DNA from 2 places in the Roseateles sp. GW821-FHT09B06 genome. Region 2 is predicted to be linked to the other one. Evidence: riboswitches for the same ligand, from Rfam matches in the RefSeq annotation. Region 2 holds a riboswitch; the other holds the start of a gene.
What was found. A riboswitch is a leader RNA that binds a small molecule or an ion and turns the genes downstream of it on or off. The one in region 2 is predicted to bind glycine.

Region 1 (7,488 bases), on a different contig from region 2:
GTCGATCAGGCGCTTGGCCACGTCCTCGGCGGACACGCCCGAGGTCTCCTTCAGCGGACGCAGGTCCAGGATGCACTCGTGGGCCACGCCGCCGCCCTTGACGCCGTCGATATTGCCGCTGAAGTGGATGTCGTAGTGATCGACCAAGCGGGCGGCCACGTAATTGGCCGACAGGATGGCGGTCTCGGTGGCCGCGGTCAGGCCGTCCGCGCCCATCATGCGCACATACATCCAGGAAATCGGCAGCACGGCCGCGTTGCCCAGCGGAGCCGCCGAGACGGCGCCGATGGCCGTTTCGGACCGATAGCCGGCCGCACGGTGCGTCGGTAGGAAGGGCACCAGATCGGCCACCACGCAGACCGGGCCGACGCCCGGGCCGCCGCCGCCGTGCGGGATGCAGAAGGTCTTGTGCAGGTTCAGGTGGCTGACGTCGCCGCCGAACTCGCCCGGCGCGGCCACGCCGACCAGCGCGTTCATGTTCGCGCCGTCCACATAGACGCGGCCGCCATGCGAGCGCACCAGTTGGCAGATCTCCTTCACATGGGTGTCGAACACGCCATAGGTGGAGGGGTAGGTGATCATGATGGCGGCCAGATTGGCACTGTGCTGCTCGCACTTGGCCTTCAGGTCGACCAGGTCGATATTGCCTTCCTTGTCGCACTTGGTCACGACCACCTGCATGCCCACCATCTGGGCCGAGGCCGGGTTGGTGCCATGGGCCGACTCTGGGATCAGGCAGATCTTGCGATGGCCTTCGCCGCGCGACTCGTGCCAGGCCTTGATGGCCAGCAGGCCGGCGTACTCGCCCTGCGAGCCGGCATTGGGCTGCAGGCTGATGCCGGCATAGCCGGTGGCCTGGCACAGCCAGTTGGTCAGTTGCTGATCCAGCAGCTCGTAGCCCTTGAGCTGGTCGCGCGGTGCGAAGGGGTGCACGGCGGCGAACTCGGGCCAGGTGATGGGGATCATCTCGCTGGTCGCGTTGAGCTTCATCGTGCAGGAGCCCAGCGGGATCATCGTGCGGTCCAGCGCCAGATCCTTGTCGGCCAGGGCGCGCAGATAGCGCAGCATCTCGGTTTCCGAGTGGTGCGTGTTGAAGACCGGATGGCTCAGGTAGGCGCTGGTGCGGGCCAGTTCGGCCGGAATCAGCGAGGCGATGCCCTTCTCGAAGGCGTCGAAACCGGCCACCGGGCGACCTTCGGCGAACACGCCCAGGATGGCGCGCAGCGCCTCGCGCGTCGTGGTCTCGTCCAGCGAGATGCCGACGCTGCCGGTGTCGGCACGGCGGAAGTTCATGCCGGCGGCTACGGCCGCGGCCAGCAGCACATCGGTCTTGGCGCCGGTCGTCACCTGCAGGGTGTCGAAGGCCGAGCCGTTGGCGACGGCGAAGCCCAGGGTCTTCAGGCCTTCGGCCAGCAGGGCCGTGTAGCTGGCCACGCGCTGAGCGATGCGCTTCAGGCCCTGCGGGCCGTGATAGACGGCGTACATGCTGGCCACCACCGCCGGCAGCACCTGGGCCGTGCAGATGTTCGAGGTGGCCTTCTCGCGGCGGATATGCTGCTCGCGGGTCTGCAGGGCCAGGCGGTAGGCGGGGTTGCCATGCGAGTCGACGCTGACGCCGACCAGACGGCCGGGCAGGTTGCGCTTGAATTCGTCCTTGCAGGCCATGTAGGCGGCATGCGGGCCGCCGTTGCACATGGGCATGCCGAAGCGCTGGGTCGTGCCCACCGCGATGTCGGCGCCTTGCTCGCCGGGCGCCTTCAGCAGGGTCAGCGCCAGCAGGTCGGCGGCGGCGATCAGCAGCGCGCCCTGGGCGTGCAGGGCATCGGCGATGGGCTGCAGCGGCCGGATCTCGCCGTTGACGCCGGGGTACTGCAGCAGCGCCGCGAAGCACTCGCTCTTGCCCGCGTCCTCGGCCTTGCCGACCTGCACCGTGAAGCCCAGCGGTTCGGCGCGGGTGCGCACCACTTCCAGGGTCTGCGGCAGCACGTCGTCGGCGACGAAGAAGATCTGGCTCTTGCTCTTGCCCACGCGGGCGGCCAGGGTCATGGCCTCGGCGGCCGAGGTGGCCTCGTCCAGCATCGAGCTGTTGGCGATCGCCATGCCGGTCAGGTCGGTCACCATGGTCTGGAAGTTGACCAGGGCCTCCATGCGGCCTTGCGAGATCTCGGCCTGGTAGGGCGTGTAGGCCGTGTACCAGGCGGGGTTCTCGAGGATGTTGCGCAGGATTACGCCCGGGGTCAGGGTGTCGTAGTAGCCCTGGCCGATATGACTGCTCAGCACCTTGTTCTGCCGGGCCAGCGCCTTCAGCTCGGCCAGGGCCTGGGCTTCGGTGGCGGCGGCGGGCAGGGCCATGCCTTGCGAGCGCTTGATGCTGGCGGGCACGATGGCCTCGATCAGCGCGCGGCGCGAGGCCTGGCCGATCACCGACAGCATGCCGGCCTCGTCGGCGGCATCGGGGCCGATGTGGCGGGCTTGGAATTCGGCGGCGTTCTCGAGCTCGCCCAGGGGCTTCAGCGCAGACATCAACATGGCAAACAATCCTTGCGATACAACAGCGGGCACCGGAGTGCCCGCCTTTCTTCTTTCTCTTACGACGATGGCTTCCGGACGATCAGCTGTTCTTGACCAGCTCGTCGTAGGCCGTGCCGTCCATCAGGCCGTCCAGTTCCGCGCCGTTGGCCAGCTTGACCTTGAAGAACCAGCCGCTCTTCAGCGGATCGCTGTTGGCCAGCGAGGGGTCGTTGCGCAACTCCTCGTTGACCTCGGTGATCTCGCCCGACACGGGCATGTAGACGTCGGCGGCGGCCTTGACCGACTCCACCACGCCGGCCACTTCCTTGGCGGCATAGCTCTTGCCGATCTCGGGCAGGTCGACAAAGACCACGTCGCCCAGCGCGTCCTGGGCGTGGACCGTGATGCCCACGGTGACGGTGCCGTCGCCTTCGATCTGGATCCACTCGTGGTCGGCGGTGTACTTGATGGTGCTCATGGGCTGCTCCGTGATGTTTTGAGGGTTGCGGGAGGGGTGAATCAACCGCGGAAGTATCCGTTGGGCGTGAAGGGCGTGGAAGACACCGTCATCGGCGTGCGCTTGTCGCGCACCAGCGCGAACAGCTCGGTGCCCAGCGTGGCGTGGCTGGTCTTCACATAGGCCAGGGCCACCGGCTTGCCGACCGTGGGGCCCAGGGTGCCGCTGGTGACGGTGCCGACCTCGGCACCGCTGGCGTCCACCAGCTTGGCGCCCTCGCGCACCGGCATGCGCTCGCTGCTGACCAGGCCGACGCGCTTCTTCGCGGCACCTTCGGCGAACTGACGGTCGATCACGGCCGCACCGGGATAGCCGCCGGCGCGGGCGCCGCCGGCGCGGCGCACCTTCTGGATTGCCCAGGTGAGAGACGCTTCCACCGGCGTGGTCGCGGTGTCGATGTCATGGCCGTAGAGGCACAGGCCGGCTTCCAGGCGCAGCGAGTCGCGGGCGCCCAGGCCGATCGGCTTGACCTCGGGTTGGGCCAGCAGCTTGCGCGCCAGCGCCACGGCCTGGTCCTGGTGCACCGAGATCTCGAAGCCGTCCTCGCCGGTGTAGCCGGAACGGGTGATGAAGCTCGGGATGCCGTCCAGCTCGAAGAAGCCGCCGGTCATGAAGACCAGTTGCTTGACGTCGGCATTCAGCCTTGCCAGCGCGTCCACGGCCTGCGGCCCCTGCAGCGCCAGCAGCGCCTGCTCGGGGCTGGGGATCACCCGGCAGTCATCACCAAACCTGCTGCCGATCTTGGCCTGCAAATGGGCGATGTCCTGTTCCTTGCAGCCGGCGTTCACCACGACGAACAGGTCGTCCGGGCGGCGGCAGATCATCAGGTCGTCCAGGATGCCGCCCTTGTCGTCGGTGAACAGGGCATAGCGCTGCTTGAACAGGCCCAGGTCGATCACGTCGACCGGCACCAGGGTTTCCAGGGCCGCCGCGGCCTGCGCGCCGACCAGGCGCAGCTGGCCCATGTGGGAGACGTCGAACAGGCCGGCCGCGGCGCGCGTGTGCTTGTGCTCGGCCATCACGCCGGCGGGGTATTGCACCGGCATGTCGTAGCCGCCGAAAGGCACCATCTTGGCGCCGAGTTCGATGTGCAGCGCGTGCAGGGGGGTGGTCTTGAGCGGGGCGGCGGAATCGGCAGCGGACATGAGGAAAACTCCGAGGGCATTCGTCAGACCCACGACCCGAGTCGTGGGGAAATATGCCCTCGCTGTCCGCTTTACCTGAGAGATTGGCCACCAGCCTTTCCCTGTGGAATACGGCCAGCGGCTTGCCCCTTCGGTGGGCGGACTCCGGGGTCCGCCTCTCTCCAGTGAGGAACGCTCCGGTCGGAGCGTCTTGCCAGTCCTTTTGCCTGAGCGTTCGCAGCCCGGGATCAACCCATGCCACTGCGCCTTCGGCGGCCCCCACGAGGGGGACTCTCTCCTGACGCGGCGGATTGTAGCGGCGCTTTGGACGCCACCGGATGCAAATCGTCGGTGCGGGACGAACTCAGGCCTTGAAACCGCCGTCGATGGTCAGGCTGGCGCCGGTCACGAAACCGGCCTCCGGGCCGGCGACATAGGCCACCATGCCGGCGATCTCGTCCGGATGCGCATGGCGCTGCAGCGCCATCAGGCCGTGCAGGCCGGCCGCGAAGTCGCCGCTCTCGGGGTTCATGTCGGTGTTGGTCGGGCCGGGCTGCACGTTGTTGACGGTGATCCCCCTCGGGCCCAGGTCGCGCGCCATGCCCTGCACCAGGCCCTGCAGCGCCGACTTGCTCATCGCGTAGGCGCTGCCGCCGGGGAAGGGCATGCGCTCGGCATTGGTGCTGCCGATATTGATGATGCGGCCGCCCGCACCCATGTGCGGCAGCGCGGCCTTGGCGGCGACGAAGACGGCGCGCACATTGACGGCCAGGGTCTTGTCGAAGTCCTCCAGCGAGAAGGCGTCCACCGGCCCCAGCAGCAGCACGCCGGCGTTGTTCACCAGGATGTCGATGCGACCACCCAGTTGCGCCGCGGCGGCGTCGATGGCGCCGCTCAAGGCCACGGCGTCGGCCGCATCGGACTTGAAGGCCAGGGCGCGACCACCGTCCGCCACGATGTCCTGGACCAGCTCGTCGGCCGCGGCGGCGGAGTTTTGGTAGGTGAAGGCGACGGCGGCGCCGTCACGGGCCAGGCGGCGGACGATGGCGGCACCGATGCCGCGGGCGCCGCCGGTGACGAAGGCGACCTTGCCGGAGAGGGGCTTGTTCATGATGCTGTGCTCGGGAAATGGAGTGAATGTGAATCCAGTATGGGCAGTGCATTGCGATGTTTGTAGCTATGAATCTGGAATATCAGCCTCAACCATCGATATAAGATGGACGCGTGGAATCGCTCAATCTGCTCGAATCCTTCCTCCAGAGCGCCGAGACCGGCAGCTTCTCGGCCGCCGCGCGGCGCCTGGGGCTGACGCCGGCGGCGGTGAGCAAGAACGTCGCGCGGCTCGAGCTGCGCCTGGGCCTGCGGCTGTTCCAGCGCAGCACCCGGCTGCTGACCCTGACCGTTGGCGGCGAACGCTTTCTGCGCGAGGTGGCCGGGCCGCATGCCAGTCTGCTGGACGCCTTCGCCGGCGCGGCGCAGGACGAGGAGGGCCAGCCCGCGGGCGAACTGAAGGTGGGCGTCGGCGTGGCGTTCGGGCGCCAGTACCTGCTGCCGCTGCTGGATGAGTTCCTGCGGCGCTATCCGGCCATCGTGTTGGACTGGCATTTCGACAATCGCCAGGTCGACCTGATCGGTGGCGGCTTCGACGTAGCCATCGGCGGCGGCATCGAGCTGCCGCAGGGCGTGGTGGCGCGCGAGCTGGCGCGCACCCATGTGATCGCGGTGGCCTCGCCCGCCTTTGTGGCGAAGCATATGGCCGGGCGGCCGCTGCCGGCGCATCCAGCCGAGCTGGCGGGGCTGGACGCCATCGTGCGCCGCTCCGTCATGACCGGCCGGCTGCGCAACTGGGTCTTGCGCAATGCGGCCGGTGAGGAAGCCCCGGTCGAGTGCCGCACGCGGCTGATCTTCGACGACCCGGAGGCCATGGCCCAGGCGGCCATGCAGGGTCTGGGCATCGCATTGCTGCCAACGCCGCACGCCTGGCCGGGGCTGCAGTGCGGCGCGCTGCAGCGCCTATTGCCCGGCTGGTCGGTGGACCAGGGGCCGATCTCGCTGTACTACCCTCACAAGAAGCTCCTGCCTTCGCGCACCCGCGTCTTCGTCGATTTCGTGCTGGCCGCCTTTCGCGAGCAGGGGATGGCGGCGCGCTTCGACGCCAGCGCCGGGGCTTAGACCAGGTTTAAGCCCGGCCTAAGCCGCGTCCCTCGGGGCATCGGACAATCCCATCACCATGCGACTCCTTCTCGTCGAAGACGACCCGATGATCGGCGAGCAGCTCTTGGACCTGCTGCGTGCCGAAGGCTATGCGGTCGACTGGGTCAGGGACGGCGAGCTGGCCGACACCGCCTTGCAGGCCCAGAACTACGATCTGCTGCTGCTGGACCTGGGCCTGCCCAAGCGCGACGGCCTGTCGGTGCTGCACGCCCTGCGTGCGCGCAAGCAGCGTCTGCCGGTGCTGATCGCCACCGCACGCGACGCCCTGTCGCAGCGGGTGGCAGGGCTGGACGCCGGCGCCGACGACTACGTGCTCAAGCCCTTCGAGCTGGACGAGCTGCTGGCCCGCATTCGCGCGCTGCTGCGCCGCGCCAGCGGCAGCGCCGAGCCGGTCTATGAGCATATGGGCGTGAGCCTGAACCCCGCCACTCACGAGGCCATGGTCGGGGGCAGGCCGGTCACGCTGACCGCGCGCGAATGGGCGGTGCTGGAGCCGCTGCTGGCGCGGCCGGGCCTGGTGCTGTCGCGCCAGCAGCTGGAGGAGAAGCTCTACAGCTGGAAGGACGAGATCAGCAGCAACGCGGTGGAGGTCTATATCCACGGCCTGCGCAAGAAGCTGGGTGCGGCGCTGATCCAGAACGTGCGCGGGCTCGGCTATATGGTGCCCAAGCAATGAGGATGAAGCGCCTGCTGGGCGAGCTGTCGCTGCGGCACCGGCTGATGCTGTTCCTGCTGCTGGCCGTGGGCCTGGCCGCCGTGCTGCAGGCCTCCAGCGCCTACCGCACCGCGCTGCAGGAGGCCGACGAGATCTTCGACTACCAGATGCAGCAGACCGCGCTGTCGATGAGCGGCGCCACGCCGGGCCGCTCGCAGGCCATGCCCGAGGAGCTGGAGCTGATCATCCAGGGCTGGAGCGTCGACGGCCTGCAGCTCTTCGCCCAGCCGCGCGCGCGCCTGCCGCAGCGTGCGGTGCTGGGTTTTGCCAATGTGCGCGGCGAGGACGGCAAGCAGTACCGCGTGCTGTCGATGCAGACCGGCGGCCAGGTGGTGCAGGTGGCGCAGGAGCTGGCGGTGCGTTCGCGCCTGGCGGGCCGCCTGGCCTGGCGCACCATCACGCCGATC
Region 2 (7,488 bases):
GCGCCAGGCCCTGCACCGTGATCACGCCGGGCACGGCCGAGCGCGTGCCGTTCACCTGGCCGCGCCGCGCCGCCAGATCGCCGGTGATGTCGCCCATCGAGACCTCGGGCGCGCTGATCTCGACGTTGACGATGGGCTCCAGCACCAGTGGCCGTGCCTCGCGCACCGCCACGATCAGGGCCTTGCGGCCGGCCGTGACGAAGGCGATCTCCTTGCTGTCGACCGAATGGTGCTTGCCGTCGAACACCGTGACCTTCAGGTCCACCAGCGGATGGCCCGAGATCACGCCGCTGGCCAGGGCCGAGCGCACGCCCTTCTCGACCGCCGGCATGAACTGGCCGGGGATGGTGCCGCCCTTGACCGCGTCGACGAACTCGAAGCCGGCACCGCGCGCCAGCGGCTCGATGCGCAGATAGACCTCGCCGAACTGGCCCGCGCCGCCGCTCTGCTTCTTGTGGCGGTAATGGCCCTCGGCCGGCGCCGAGATGGTCTCGCGGTAGGCGATGCTGGGCTCCTTGGTCGTCACCTCGAAGCGATAGGTTTCGCGCAGCCGCTCCAGCAGCAGGCGCAGATGCAGCTCGCCCAGGCCGTAGACCAGGGTCTCGTTGGTCACCGCCACATGCTCCACCTTCAGGCAGGGGTCCTCGTCCACCAGGCGGTTCAGGATCTCCCACAGGCGCTGCTCGTCGCCGTGGCGCGCCGGGCTGATCGCCAGGCCGTGCACCGGCACCGGGAAGTCCAGCGGCGCGAGGTGGATATGCTCGTCCTCGGGCGCGTCGTGCAGCACCGCGTCGTAATGCAGCTCCTCGACCTTGGCGATCGCGCAGAGATCGCCCGGCAGGGCCTCGTCCACTTCCACATGCTCCTTGCCCTGCAGCATGAACAGATGGCCGACGCGAAAGGGCTTGCGCGCATGCCCCACCAGCAGCTGGCTGTTCTTGCTCAGCGTGCCCTGGTGCACGCGCAGCACGCCCATCTTGCCCAGATAGGGGTCGGCGACGATCTTGAACACATGGGCCAGCACATGGGCGCCGGGCTCGGGCAGGGCCTGCAGCGGCAGCGCGTCCGGCCCCTCACCACGCAGGAACTGCGGCGGGTTGCCCTCGGCCGGGTTGGGCAGCAGGCGCTCGATCACGTCCAGCAGCTCGGCCACGCCGGCGCCGCTCCTGGCCGAGGCGAAGCACACCGGGATCAGGTGCCCCTCGCGCAGCGCCTGCTCGAGCGGCGCATGCAGCTCGCTGGGGTCGACATCGCCCTCGTTCAGGTAGCGGTCGACGAAGGCCGCGTCCACCTCGACCACCTGTTCCACCAGGGCCTGGTGGGCCTGCGCCACCGAGGCGAAGTCGGCCGCGCCGTCCTTGCAGTAGAAGCAGTCCTGCACCTGGGCGGCGCCGCCGCTCGGCAGGTTCAGCGGCAGGCATTCGCGGCCGAAGGTCTGGCGCAACTGCTCCAGCAGGCCGGGCAGGTCGACGCCGGGGGCATCGATCTTGTTGACCACGATGACGCGGCACAGGCCGCGCCGCGCGGCCGCCTCCATCATGCGCGAGGCCATCAGCTCGATGCCGTTCTGGGCGTTGACCACCACCACGGCCGTGTCCACCGCCTCCAGCGCCGGCAGCGACTGGCCGACGAAGTCCGGTGCGCCGGGCGTGTCCACCACATGCAGGCGCAGACCGGCGTGGCGCATATGCACCAGGCTGGTCTGCAGCGAATGCTGCATGCGCCTTTCCAGCGGGTCGAAGTCGCTGACCGTGTTGCCGCGCTCGACGCTGCCCGCGCTGCCGATGCTGCCGGCGCGCAACAGCAAGGCCTCGGCCAGGCTGGTCTTGCCGGCGCCGGCCGGCCCTACCAGGGCCAGGGTCCGGATCGCGGCAATGCCGGGGTGGACGGGACTCGTGCTGTCATCGGCCATGGCGCACTCCTTTGGAGCTGTGACCCCAGGGTAGGGCATGCGCGCCGGGCCGGCAAGAGGCCTTGCGCGCATGCGCGGGCGGATCAGCCCGCCAGCCCGGGGCGCATCAAGACCTGCCCCCGCTCCAGCCCGGTGAAGGCGTAGTCCAGCTCCGGCGCGCGGCCGCCGACGATGTCGGCGATCGCCGCGGCCGAGCCGCAGCTGTGCGTCCAGCCCAGGGTGCCATGGCCGGTGTTGAGGAACAGATTGCCGATCCGGCTGCGGCCGATATAGGGCAGGTTGGACGGCGTGGCCGGGCGCAGGCCGGTCCAGAACTGGGCGCCATTTCCCTCGGGATCGGCATCGGTCTGGCCTTCCATCATTCGCGGGAACAGCTCGCGCGTGCGCCGCACGATGGCCTCGCAGCGGCGCAGATTCAGGCTGGTGTCGTAGCCGTTCAGCTCGGCCGTGCCGGCGATGCGCAGGCGCTCGCCCAGGCGCGAGAACACCAGCTTGTACTCGTCGTCGGTCAGCGAGACCTGGTAGCTGTGCTCGGGGGACGTCACCGGCAGGGTGACCGAGTAGCCCTTGGCGGGGTAGATGTTCAGATCTACGCCCAGCTCGCGCGCGAAGGCGCGGCTGAAGGAGCCCAGGCACAGCACATAGGCCTCGCCGCGCAGCTGCTCGACGCGGCCCGCCGCGTCGGCCACGACCGCCTGCCGGATGCCACCGCCGCCTTGCTCCAGGCCCAGCAAGCGGGTCTCGTAGCGAAAGCGCACGCCGGCCTCGGCGCAGCGCCGCGCCAGTTCCTGGGTGAAGCGGTGGGCGTCGCCCGATTCGTCGCTGGGCGTCATGCTGCCGCCGACGATCCTGTCGCGGCATTGCGCCAGCGCCGGCTCGATGGCTACGCATTCGTCCGGCGTCTTCATGTCCAGCTCGCAGCCCTGCTCGCGCATCAGGCGCGCCGGCTCCTGTGCAGCCGCGTACTCGGCCTCGCTGGTGTAGAAGTGCAGGATGCCCTGGCTGCGTTGCTCGTACTGGATGCCGGTGGCGGCGCGCAGCTCGCGCAGCTTGGCGCGGCTGTACAGGCCCAGGCTGACGATGTTGCGGATGTTGTGGGCGGTGCGGCCCGGCAGGCATTCGCGCAGGAAGGCCAGGCCCCAGCGCCATTGCGCCGGATCCGCGCGCAGCCGGAACAGCAGCGGCGCATCCTCCTTCATCAGCCATTTCAAGACCTTCAGCGGCGCGCCCGGGTTGGCCCAGGGCTCGGCATGCGAGACCGAGATCTGGCCGCCGTTGGCGAAGCTGGTTTCCAGGCCGGCGGCCGGCTGGCGTTCGATGACGGTGACCTCGTGGCCCTGCTGGCGCAGATACCAGGCCGTGGTGATGCCGGTGACGCCGGCGCCCAGAACGATGACATGCATGGAAGAACACTCCCGACAGGAGTTCCGCGCAGGCGTGACGACGGCCGCGGGCCTTGCGATGGCGAAGGAAACCCGGAGCGTGCCGCGCCTGACGCGCGCCGCTCCCGCTGTCCTTGGTACCTGAGAGATTCGGCGCGAAACACCACCCGGTGCGCGCCTTGCTCCTTCGGTGGCGCCGCCCTTGCAGCGGCGCACTCTCCAGCATTCGGCATGTTGCGGATCCAGTACGGGGCCTGAGCGAGTATGGGAGCTTGCGCCTTCGGCGGCCGCAGCCCTGGGGCTGCGGCACTCTCCTGAATCCGTGACGGAGTGTATGCGATGTGCTCGGCAATCCGGCGAGTCGGCCTAGACTCTGGCCGATCATGGACGGAGTCCCTCGATGACGATCAGCCGTGCCGACCTGGCCCTCCTGGCAGTTGCCGTTGCTGCCGTGATGGCCTGCGGCGGAGGCGGCGGGAGCGGGAGCGGTGCCGCGCCCGGCCCCGCCGCTGCGCCGCAGCCGAGCATCCTGCACAGCGGCCTGTCCAGCCCCTGGGCCCTGGCCCTGCTGCCGGGCGGCGAGATGCTGGTGACGCAGAAGGCCGGCAGCCTGCTGCGCCTGGCGGCCGACGGCCGCAGCACCCTGGCCAACATCGCCGGCGTGCCGGCCGTCAGCGCCGGCGGCCAGGGCGGCCTGCTCGATGTGGCGCTCGATCCCGACTTCGCCAGCGGCAGCCCCTGGGTCTACCTCAGCTATGCCGAGCCGGGCAGCGGCGCCGAGGCCGGCCGTGCCGGCACCGCGGTGCTGCGCGGCCGGCTGGTCGGCAATGCCTTGCAGGACGTGGCGGTGATCTTCCGCCAAGCCCCCAAGGTCGCGGGCAGCGGCCACTATGGCTCGCGCCTGGTGTTCGGGCGCGACAAGACGCTGTTCATCACCCTGGGCGAGCGCATGCAGGGCAGCCCGGCCCAGGACCCGGTGCAGACCCTGGGCAAGGTGGTGCGGATCAAACGCGACGGCAGCGTGCCGGCCGACAACCCGGACTTCGGCGCCGGCGCGCGGCCGGGGCTGTGGAGCATCGGCCTGCGCAATCCGCAGGGGGCGGCCCTGCACCCCGAGACCGGCGAGCTGTGGCTCAGCGACCATGGGCCGCAGGGCGGCGACGAGATCAATATCGCGCGGGCCGGGGCCAACTACGGCTGGCCGGTGAAGAGCTACGGCTGCAACTACGGCGCACCGGTCGGCGAGGCCTGCCGCATCGGCGGCGGCACCCATGCGCCGACCTATGTCGAACCGCTGAGCTACTGGGTGCCGACCTCGATCGCGCCGGCGGGCCTGGCCTTCTACACCGGCAGCATGTTCCCCGAATGGCGCGGACAGCTGTTCTCCGGCGCGCTGGCCGGCCAGGCGCTGTGGCGGCTGCAGCTCAGCGGCAATGCGGTGGTCGGCCGCGAGGCCATGTTCGCGAACCTGGGCGAGCGCTTCCGCGATGTGCGCCAGGCGCCGGACGGCGCCCTGCTGCTGCTGACCGACAGCGGCAAGCTGATGCGTCTGGCCCGGTAGCATGCGGGTTCATGGACCATGAACCCGACAGCGGCGCGCGCTTGCGCGCCCAGTACAGTGCCGAGGGCGGCACCGGCCGGATCTTCGGCCCCAAGGTGCGCGACTACGCGGCCTCGCGCCCCGACTATCCGGCCGCGCTGTTCGACGCGCTGGCCGAATGCCTGCCGCCGCAGCCCATGATCGCCGATATCGGCGCCGGCACCGGGCTGCTGAGCGCCGGCCTGCTGGCACGCGGCTGGACCGTGCACGCGATCGAACCCAGCGACGAGATGCGCGCCGCGGCGGATGCCTGGCTGGGCGACCAGCCGGGCTATCGCAGCAGCGCCGGCCGTGCCGAGGCGCTGCCGCTGGCGGATGCCAGCGTCGACCTGCTGACCGCGGCCCAGGCCTTCCACTGGTTCGAGGTCGAGGCGGCGCGCGCCGAGGCCCTGCGGGTGCTCAGGCCCGGTGCCGCGGTGGCGCTGATCTGGAACGACCGCGTGCTCGACACGCCGCTGCACCGCGCGCTGGACGAGCTGTTCGCCGAGTTCGGCGGCGCCAAGCGAGCGGCCCTGCTGGCGCACGAGGACCGCAGCGCGGTGCCGTGCTTTTTCGGGGCGGGCCAGGTGAGCGAGCGGGCCTGGCCGCATGCGCACCGGCTTGATGCCGCCGGGCTGGAGGCCCTGGTGTTCTCGCGCTCCTACATGCCGGCGCGCGACAGTGCGGCGGGCCGCACCGTCGTGGCGGCGTTGCGGCCGCTGTTCGAGCGTTTCGCGACGGTCGGCGAGGGCCTGTGGGTACCCTACCGCACGGTGGCCCTGATCGGCCGGCCCGCGTGAACGTCGCGGGACGCGCGCTGCTTGCGCTCGCGCTGGGCCTGGGCGCCTACGCGCTGCCGCTGGCCTGGCTGTACTGGCGTCAGGAGCGCCTGCTGTTCATGCCCGAGCCGCTGCCGGCCGCGCACCGCTTCGAGTTCGGCGCCGATGTGACGGAGCGCGTGATCGAGGTGCCCGGCGCGCGGCTCTCGGCCCTGCATCTGCAGCTGCCGGCGCCCAAGGGGCTGATCTTCTTCCTGCATGGCAATGCCGGCAGCCTGCAGAGCTGGTTCGTCAACGCCGACTTCTATCGCCGGGCCGGCTACGACCTCTTCATGCTGGACTACCGCGGCTACGGCAAGAGCACGGGCCGCATCGAGAGCGAGGCCCAGCTGCGCGCCGACGTGCGGGCGGCATGGGAACTGGTGGCGCCGCGCTATGCGGGGTTGAAGCGGGTGATCTATGGCCGTTCGCTGGGCACGGCCCTGGCCGCCGGGCTGGCGGCCGAGGTGGAGCCCGAGCTGACCCTGCTGGTCTCGCCCTACTGCAGCATGGGCGAGCTGATGCGCCAGCATTACCCCTTCGTGCCGGCCGCGCTGCTGCGCTATCCGCTCGATACCTGCGCCGACGCGGCGCGCATCGGCGGCGCGCTGTGGCTGCTGCACGGCGAGCTGGACCCGCTGATCCCGCCGACCCATAGCGAGCGGCTCAAGCTGCGTGCGCCGCAGGCCCGCCTGCTGCTGATCCCCGGCGCCGGCCACAACGATCTGCAGAATTCCGAGCCCTATCTGCGGGTCCTGCGCGAGGCGCTGCAGGCGACGGCGCCCTGATCACGGCTGGTCGCGGCTTGCTATGCCTCGGCGGCCAGTACACCGGAGGGAGGGTCTTGATGGATGAGGTCGGCGCCGCAGCGGGCACCAAACCAGCACTGAAAAAAACACCCGTGCTGTTCGATCAAGCGCATCCGCAATACGCTCAACAGCAACTACCCGGCGCATTCCTATCCGATCACGCTGCGCGAGGCCCGGCGCATCGGCCTGAATGTCGAGCCTTTGCCGGCGCATGTGAACGACGAGCTGCTGAGACTGAACCAGCTCTACTCCGAGATGGGGCAGAGCGCGATGACCGACTTCGACGAGAACAACCAGCACACCAACCGCATCCTCAACATCCTTGAGCGTGCGGGGCTCCAGGTCTTCTATCAGCTCGACAAGGACTGGCGCTATCGCGCCGAAGAGCGGCGCTGGATCAGCCTCAATGACGAGAGTTCATGGCGCCGCGTCGAGATGAGCGAGGGCAGGCCGCTGGTCTCCAAGATCCACATCAGCTGAGGCGCGGCCATCAGCCCGGGTAGGCGCGCTCCAGCAGCGCCGCCACGGGCAGGCCGCGCGCGTCCAGCGCGCCATAGACCCGCCCGCCCTGGGCGTCGTAGCGGCTGGCGACGAAGGCCTCGGCCAGCGTGGCGGGTGCCTGGGCGCGCAGCAGGCAGGCCTGGGCGAGCAGCACCAGGCGCTGCGCCAGGCGCCGGCCCAGGGCCTCCAACTCGTCCGGCGGCGTGCCGTGCAGCAGGCTGCGCAGCGCGTCGAGTTCCTGGCGCAGCCGGGCCTCGTCGCCGGCCAGTGCCTGCAGCTCGTCCAGCAGCGCGAAGGCCGTCTCCGGCTCACGCGCGAAGGCACGCAGCAGGTCCAGGCACATCACGTTGCCCGAGCCCTCCCAGATAGAGTTGACCGGCGCCTCGCGATACAGGCGCGCCATTGGCCCTGCGTCCACATAGCCGTTGCCGCCGAACACCTCCATCGCCTCGCCTGTCAGCTCCACCGCGCGCTTGCAGACCCAGAA

Region 1: another riboswitch for glycine. It lies ahead of gcvT (glycine cleavage system aminomethyltransferase GcvT); the one in region 2 lies ahead of AC07OQ_RS23230 (D-amino acid dehydrogenase).

The regions. Positions count from the first base shown of each region.
Region 1 is NZ_JBWKPM010000001.1:17,992-25,479, forward strand. Features, by position in the region: gene gcvP (aminomethyl-transferring glycine dehydrogenase) at 1-2,529, opposite strand, end outside; gene gcvH (glycine cleavage system protein GcvH) at 2,612-2,989, opposite strand; gene gcvT (glycine cleavage system aminomethyltransferase GcvT) at 3,031-4,173, opposite strand; glycine riboswitch at 4,226-4,348, opposite strand; glycine riboswitch at 4,358-4,463, opposite strand; gene AC07OQ_RS00100 (SDR family oxidoreductase) at 4,517-5,263, opposite strand; gene AC07OQ_RS00105 (LysR family transcriptional regulator) at 5,377-6,324, shown strand; gene AC07OQ_RS00110 (response regulator) at 6,383-7,042, shown strand; gene AC07OQ_RS00115 (ATP-binding protein) at 7,045-7,488, shown strand, end outside.
Region 2 is NZ_JBWKPM010000042.1:19,149-26,636, reverse strand. Features, by position in the region: gene fusA (elongation factor G) at 1-1,912, opposite strand, end outside; gene AC07OQ_RS23230 (D-amino acid dehydrogenase) at 1,996-3,315, opposite strand; glycine riboswitch at 3,413-3,527, opposite strand; glycine riboswitch at 3,528-3,621, opposite strand; gene AC07OQ_RS23225 (PQQ-dependent sugar dehydrogenase) at 3,695-4,855, shown strand; gene AC07OQ_RS23220 (class I SAM-dependent methyltransferase) at 4,867-5,673, shown strand; gene AC07OQ_RS23215 (alpha/beta hydrolase) at 5,670-6,479, shown strand; gene AC07OQ_RS23210 (hypothetical protein) at 6,714-6,980, shown strand; gene AC07OQ_RS23205 (acyl-CoA dehydrogenase family protein) at 6,991-7,488, opposite strand, start outside.